One region of the Paraburkholderia bryophila genome, then DNA from elsewhere that is predicted to be linked to it. Evidence: riboswitches for the same ligand, from Rfam matches in the RefSeq annotation. Region 1 holds a riboswitch; the other holds the start of a gene.
The links. Region 1 has a riboswitch for glycine ahead of gcvT (glycine cleavage system aminomethyltransferase GcvT). Riboswitches for the same ligand answer to the same signal wherever they lie in the genome.
Positions count from the first base shown of each region.

Region 2: it holds a riboswitch for glycine, as region 1 does, so the genes downstream of both, GGD40_RS36150 (D-amino acid dehydrogenase) here and gcvT (glycine cleavage system aminomethyltransferase GcvT) in region 1, are expected to answer to the same signal.

Region 1 covers NZ_JACCAS010000001.1:2,946,145-2,949,552, reverse strand. Annotated here, with positions in the region: gene GGD40_RS13045 (oxidoreductase) at 1-982, shown strand, start outside; gene GGD40_RS13040 (hypothetical protein) at 1,190-1,540, shown strand; glycine riboswitch at 1,686-1,786, shown strand; glycine riboswitch at 1,821-1,965, shown strand; gene gcvT (glycine cleavage system aminomethyltransferase GcvT) at 2,046-3,164, shown strand; gene gcvH (glycine cleavage system protein GcvH) at 3,229-3,408, shown strand, end outside.
Region 2 covers NZ_JACCAS010000002.1:3,422,184-3,425,591, reverse strand. Annotated here, with positions in the region: gene GGD40_RS36150 (D-amino acid dehydrogenase) at 129-1,340, opposite strand; glycine riboswitch at 1,523-1,617, opposite strand; gene GGD40_RS36145 (LysE family translocator) at 1,819-2,451, shown strand; gene GGD40_RS36140 (GNAT family N-acetyltransferase) at 2,558-3,112, opposite strand; gene GGD40_RS36135 (helix-turn-helix domain-containing protein) at 3,119-3,408, opposite strand, start outside.

The DNA of each region.
Region 1 (3,408 bases):
GATCGACCACTGCGGGCGCGCGAGCGTCGCGGCGATTGCGACGGGCCGGCCGGAGCAGGCGCTCGCCGACTATCCGCACGCGAAAGTGGTGGCCGATCTCGACGCGTTGCTCGCGCTCGAGGAAATCGACTGCGTCGTGATCGCGACGCCCAACGACACGCACTTCGACCTCGCGCGCCGCACGCTGGAAGCCGGCAAACACGTGGTGGTCGACAAGCCGGTCACGCTCACCGCCGCCGACGCGCATACGCTCGCCAACATCGCGCTGGCCCGCGGCAAGCGGTTCGTGCCGTTCCATAACCGCCGCTGGGACGGCGATTTCATGACCGTGCGCGACCTGCTCGCCGCCGGGACCTTGGGGCGCGTCACGCAATTCGAATCGCATTTCGACCGCTTTCGTCCGGAAGTGCGGCAACGCTGGCGCGAAGAGGCGTCGCGCGGCGGCGGCCTGCTGTTCGACCTTGGGCCGCATCTGATCGACCAGGCGCTCGCGTTATTCGGCGCGCCGCAGACCGTATCGGCGACCGTGCGCACGCATCGCGACGAAGCCAGCGCGCCGGACTACGTGCACATTCAACTCGGCTATGGCGAATTCGAGGTCGTGCTGCACGCCAGCGCGCTCACCATGCTGCTCGCGCCGCGGTTCGCGATCCACGGCACGCGCGGGAGCTACGTGAAATACGGGCTCGACACCCAGGAAGATCAGTTGAAGGCCGGTCTGCGCCCCGGCGACGAGGGCTTCGCCGCCGGCAATACAGCGGGCGTGCTGCGCGTGCTGGAAGGCGATCAGGAAGTGGAACAGGAACTGCCGACGCTTAACGGCGATTACGCCGGCTTCTACATTGCCCTCGCCGATGCGATCCAGAACGGCGTGAAATTCCCGGTCAGCGCTCAGGAAGCCGTCGACGTCATGACGATTATCGAACTGGCTGCGCGCAGTTCGGAGGAAGGCGTCCGTTTGCCGTTCGAGCGGATTCGCTAAGGGGTTGGCCGGCGGGTTGGCCGACGTCCGGCGACGGTCTGTGTACCCAAAACCCGGTTCACCAGCGTCGCCGCGCCGCCTGAAACTGACAAGCCCGAAAGGAACATAACGTTACAAATAAGCGCCCCTCTCCGGTCAGCGCGAACGCCGTCTTATCCGTTGCTACCCGGGTAGCACCAGAAAACGACAACGACTTCCGGAGAGTCCATGCCCCGTATCATTCGCGCAGTAGCAGCATGCGCTTTGCTCAGTTCGCTCGCCGCTTGCGTGGTGGCACCCCAACCGGCGCCGGCCCCGCGCCCTAACCCGCAGCAGATCGCGTATGAGCGCCTGCATCAGGTCGACGGCCGTATCGACAACCTGAGCCGCCGCATCGACGCTCACGTCAACCAAGGCTACTACCCGCCCCCGCAAGGCGGCGCGCTGCATCACCGCCTCGACGTGATCCGTCAGGAATCGCACGACATGGCGGCGCAACACGGCGGCGGGCTGTCCGGCGACGAACAGCGCGTGCTGAACCAGGAACTGGACAACGCGGCACACGCCATCGGCGAATAATCGCGCCAGTTCAGGTCATGCGGTACAAAAGAAGCGCGGGCATCACGTCCCGCGCTTTTTTTTGACAGGCGCAATCGCGCTGCGCCAATCCCCGCGCCGCTCGCGCGCCTTTATTTGACAAGCTCGGGGGCGTCGCGTACATTCGCCGCACGCGTCGGGAGAGCGTGCTGGCCGCTGAAAATCGCAGGCCGCGCCGCCGAAGGGGCACACCCGCAAACTCTCAGGCAAAAGGACCGACCGCGTCGAAAAACCCGCCTCCAGGCAACATCGGGGCTCCGGTTTTTCGCACTCTGGAGAGCGGCAGTAGCCATCTGCAAATGCAGATTCCGGCAGGCTGCCCACCGAAGGGGCGCGCGTTTCACCGCGACACGTCAACGTGTTCGCGGCAACGCAATCTCTCAGGTATCGAGGACAGAGGGGCCATGCAGCGCATCGCTCGCAGCCATCAGGCCGCGAGGCGTCGTGCCGCATGGCCTTTTTTGTTTCGCGAGACGCCTGAGGCCCCATGACCGAACTCAAACACACCCCGCTCCACGCCACCCATCGTGCGCTCAACGCCCGCATGGTCGATTTCGGCGGCTGGGACATGCCCGTCAACTATGGCTCGCAGATCGACGAACACCGCGCGGTGCGCACCGACGCCGGCATGTTCGACGTCTCGCACATGTGCGTCGTCGATTTCACCGGCGAGCGCGTGCGCGCGTTCTTCGACTACGCACTGGCCAATAACGTCGGCAAGCTGCAAACCCCGGGTCGCGCGCTCTACTCCTGTCTGCTGAACCCGAACGGCGGCGTGATCGACGATCTGATCGTCTATTACTTCGGCGAAGATCACTTCCGCGTGGTCGTCAACGCCGGCACCGCCGACAAAGACATCGCGTGGTTCGGCCAGCTCAACGCCGAAGGCAGCTTCGGCCTGACCATCACGCCGCGTCGCGATTACGCGATCGTCGCCGTGCAAGGCCCGAACGCGCGCGATAAAGTCTGGCAAACCGTGCCGGCCGCGCGCGCCGCGACTGAAACGTTGAAGCCGTTCAACGCCGCCCGTATCGACGGCACGCCGTTTGGCGAACTCACCGTAGCCCGCACCGGCTACACCGGCGAAGACGGCTTCGAAATCATCGTGCCGGCGGAACACGTCGCCGCCCTGTGGGACGCGCTGCTGGCGCAAGGCGTCCGCCCGGCCGGCCTCGGCGCGCGCGACACGCTGCGCCTCGAAGCCGGCATGAACCTGTACGGCCAGGATATGGACGACAACGTCTCGCCGCTCGACGCCGGTCTCGCATGGACCGTCGACCTCACGTCGCCGCGTGCCTTCGTCGGCAAGGACAAGCTGGAAGCGGACGGCTCGCAGGCCGCGTTCGTCGGCCTGATCCTGCTGAAAGACAACGGCAAGGCCGCAGGCGTGCTGCGTGCTCATCAGAAAGTCGTCACGCCGCACGGCGAAGGCGAAATCACCAGCGGCACGTTTTCCCCGACCATGCAGGAATCGATCGCCTTTGCGCGCGTGCCGAAAGGCGTGCAGCCGGGCGACACCGTTCACGTTCAGATTCGTGACAAAAACGTTCCCGCAAGCGTGGTAAAACTGCCGTTCGTGCGCAACGGCAAAGTGCTCGCGGTTTAAGCAGGCCGGCGCGTACGCTTCCCCCTTTATTGAACACCATCCGAACACCGCATAGGAGCATCCGATGAGCATCCCGGCCGATCTGAAATATACCGAATCGCACGAATGGGTCCGCACTGAAGCGGACGGCACGCTGACGGTCGGCATTACCGACCACGCGCAGGAAGCGCTCGGCGATATCGTCTTCTTCGAAGTCCAGGAACTCGGCAAGAACGTCGAAGCCGGCGACACCGTCGCCGTGATC
Region 2 (3,408 bases), on a different contig from region 1:
GGGGTGGGAGAACACTAGCAGATGTGACGGACTTTGCATTCGACCACGGCCGCTTTTGATCTCCATTCACGGCGTTCGCGCCTGCTGTATCGATACTTTCCGCAGCAGGCGCGCGCTACACCCCGAGGCTATTGAATCGCGCTAGCCACCGCCTGCGCCGTCGCCGCCGACAACGTCCACCCCAGATGCCCGTGCCCCGTGTTGTAGAACACGCCTTGCCGTTTGCCACGTCCCACCTTGGGCAGCATGCTCGGCAACATCGGCCGCAAACCCGCCCACGGAATCACGCGCGAAGTCGACACTTCGGGGAAGTAACGCCGTGTCCAGTCCACCAGCGGCGCAATCCGGTCCGAGCGGATATCGCGGTTGAAGCCGTTGATCTCCGCCGTGCCCGCCACCCGGAATCGATCCGCGCCGAGCCGGCTCGTGACGATCTTCGCGCTATCGTCAAGCAGGCTCACCCATGGCGCGCGCTGTTGACTGGTCTCGTCGTCGAGACAGACGGTGATCGAATAGCCTTTCACCGGATAGATGTTCACGTGATCGCCCAGCATCGCCGCGAAATCGCGACTCTTCACGCCGGCGCATACGACGATCCGCTCGAACGCAAAGCGCTGCGACTCGCCTTCCAGATTGACCGTCAGCGAAAACTTGCCCTCTGCGGGCTGATCGATCGCCGTGATCTCGGCATCGTAGTGAAACTCGACGCCGTGCCGCACACAGGCATCCGCGAGACCGCGCGTGAACTTGTGGATGTCGCCGGTCGAATCGGACGGCGTGAAAAAACCGCCGAAGAAATCGCCTTGCAGCGTGGGTTCGATCCGCTGCAACTCGGTCGCCGACACCGGATTTCGGTCAAGGCCGCCTTCGCGCAGCAACGCATTCACCTTGTTCGCCGCAGCGAAATCCTTCTGCGTCTTGTAGATATGCAGAATGCCGCGCCGCTCGAGATCGAACTCGATGCCTTCGCTACGCGCCGTCGAAAACAGATGTTCGCGCGCGGCAATCGCGAGCCGCACGGTCTCGACCGTGTTGCTCCGATAGTGCGGGATCTGCCGCAGGAATTCGCCCATCCACGAATATTTGTGCCACGTGGGCAGCGGATTGAGCAGCAGTGGGGCGTCGCGCGTGAGCATCCAGCGTAGACCCTTCAGCACGGTGGCGGTGCTGTTCCAGACTTCGGCGTTGCTGGCCGATAACTGGCCGCCGTTGGCAAACGACGTCTCCATCGCCGCATAGCGATGGCGCTCGAAAACGGTGACGTGGTGGCCGCGTTGCGCGAGGGCGTGAGCCGTCGTGACGCCGGTAATGCCGGCGCCGATAATGGCGATTCGTGACATGACATGGTCCAGATAAGTTGAGCATCACCGGTGTCGATTTCGTGTCGAAACCGGCGTCGATGCCCCATCTGTCCCTGTACCTGAGAGTTTCTTCCCGCGCCATGCCGGCCCGATGCGAGCCGGAGTGGGGAATCCCCTTCGGTGGACGCGCGCGAGTGTCAGCGGCGTCGCTCTCCAGATGTTCCTGCTGCGCGGTCCTTTTGCCTGAGAGTTTCCGGGGCGGTTGCTCCGTCGGCGTCGTCACTTACCGCATGACGATCTCTCCCGCGCTGCATTGCAGAACGGTACGACGATACCGGGCAAAAATTATTGCCGCAAGTGTTTCGTGCGTTGCGCTGCAGCGCAGCGCAACGCGCGTGAATGAGTGAATGCGTGTGTGCTGTCCTGTCCGTGCGTTGCGATTGTGTACCGGGTCGGCGTGGCGGCGATCGGCTATAGTCGGCGGCACAATCCCCCACTCGTCAACGAGGAGAATGCCGTGCCCGCCTTCACAACGCTGCTCGCTTTCGGTCTGGTTTCATTGGGCATGGTGCTCACGCCGGGACCGAACATGATCTATCTGATCTCGCGATCGCTCTGCCAGGGCAAGCGCGCCGGTCTCGTGTCTCTCGGCGGCGTGGCGCTCGGTTTCGTGTTCTATATGTTCTGCGCGGCGTTCGGCATTACGGCGCTGTTGCTCACGGTGCCTTTCGCGTACGACGCGTTGCGCTTCGGCGGTGCGCTGTATCTGCTGTATCTCGCGTGGCAGGCAGTCAAACCCGGCGGCCGCTCGCCGTTCCAGGTGCGCGACCTGCCGCACGACAGCCCCCGTAAGCTGTTCACCATGGGCTTCGTCACCAACCTCGCGAATCCGAAGATCGCGGTGATGTATCTGTCGCTGCTGCCGCAATTCATTTCGCCGGGACATGGCAGCGTGCTGTCGCAGTCGCTTGCTTTGGGCTGCGTGCAGATCGTGGTCAGCGTGACGGTGAATGCGATTATCGCGAGCATGGCGGGGTCGATCGCCGGGTTTCTCGCGGGGCGCCCCGTGTGGCTGAGGGTGCAGCGCTGGCTGATGGGCACGGTGCTCGCCGGACTCGCGGTGCGGATCGCGCTCGATTCGCGTCGTTGATTCGCGTTGTTGAGCGGGGCTGCGCGGTCAGCGGAGCGCTTTACATTGAGCGCGGAGAGCGCGGCGCGCGAACAACGGTAAGCGGCCACCGCGAGCGCCGCATAGATCACGCCGTCGTTTGCGCGTCCGCCGCTTCGAGCGATTTATACATGAACGTGGCCGCCTCCAGACACGCTTCATCCGGACCCTGCGCGTAACCGGGGATCACGCCGACCGCCCGATAACCCAGCGCGGTATAAAGCGGCTCGGCATGATCGCCGGTACGCGTGTCGAGCGTGAGCAGGCTGCGCTGCAAACGCTGCGCGTGCCGCTCCAACTCAATCATCAAGGCACGGGCGATTCCCCGACGACGCCACGCCGGATGAATCAGCAGCTTGCGCACATCGGCGCGATGTCGCTGGTTTGGCATCGTGTCGTAATCCAGTTGCACGGTGCCGGCGATCACGTCGCCCTCGCGCGCGACGAGCAGAACCAGCCGGCCGCTTCGCAGCGTCGGCAACACCTTGCCGCGCCAGAACGCTTCGCTCTCGTCGAGACCGTGGGGCAGCACGAAACCGACGCTGGCGCCGTCATGCACGCACGCATGCAGCAGCGCGCCGAGTTCCGGCAGATGGCGTTCGAGATCGTCGGCGGAAAAGGGGGTGATGGTCATGGCGCTCATCTCGGCTCACACAATGAAAAGAAAATAATGGGCCCCGCTGTGTGCGGGCGTCTCGAAAGCGCTCGGGCCGAAGAGCCGGTAGCGCAGGCAGTCGCCAGGTTGCAGGTCGTGGCTTTGACCGTCGACGGTGATCCGCAGTTGGCCTTCCAGCAAAATCAGATGATGTTCAAGCCCGGGCCTTGGCGACTCGTCGTAGCTAATGTGCGCGCCGGGTTCGAGTTCGCACTCCAGCGCCTCGCCGGCCAACGCCTGCGCGGGCGGCGACACGGAGCGGCGCCGGAAGCCGGCGGCGTCGT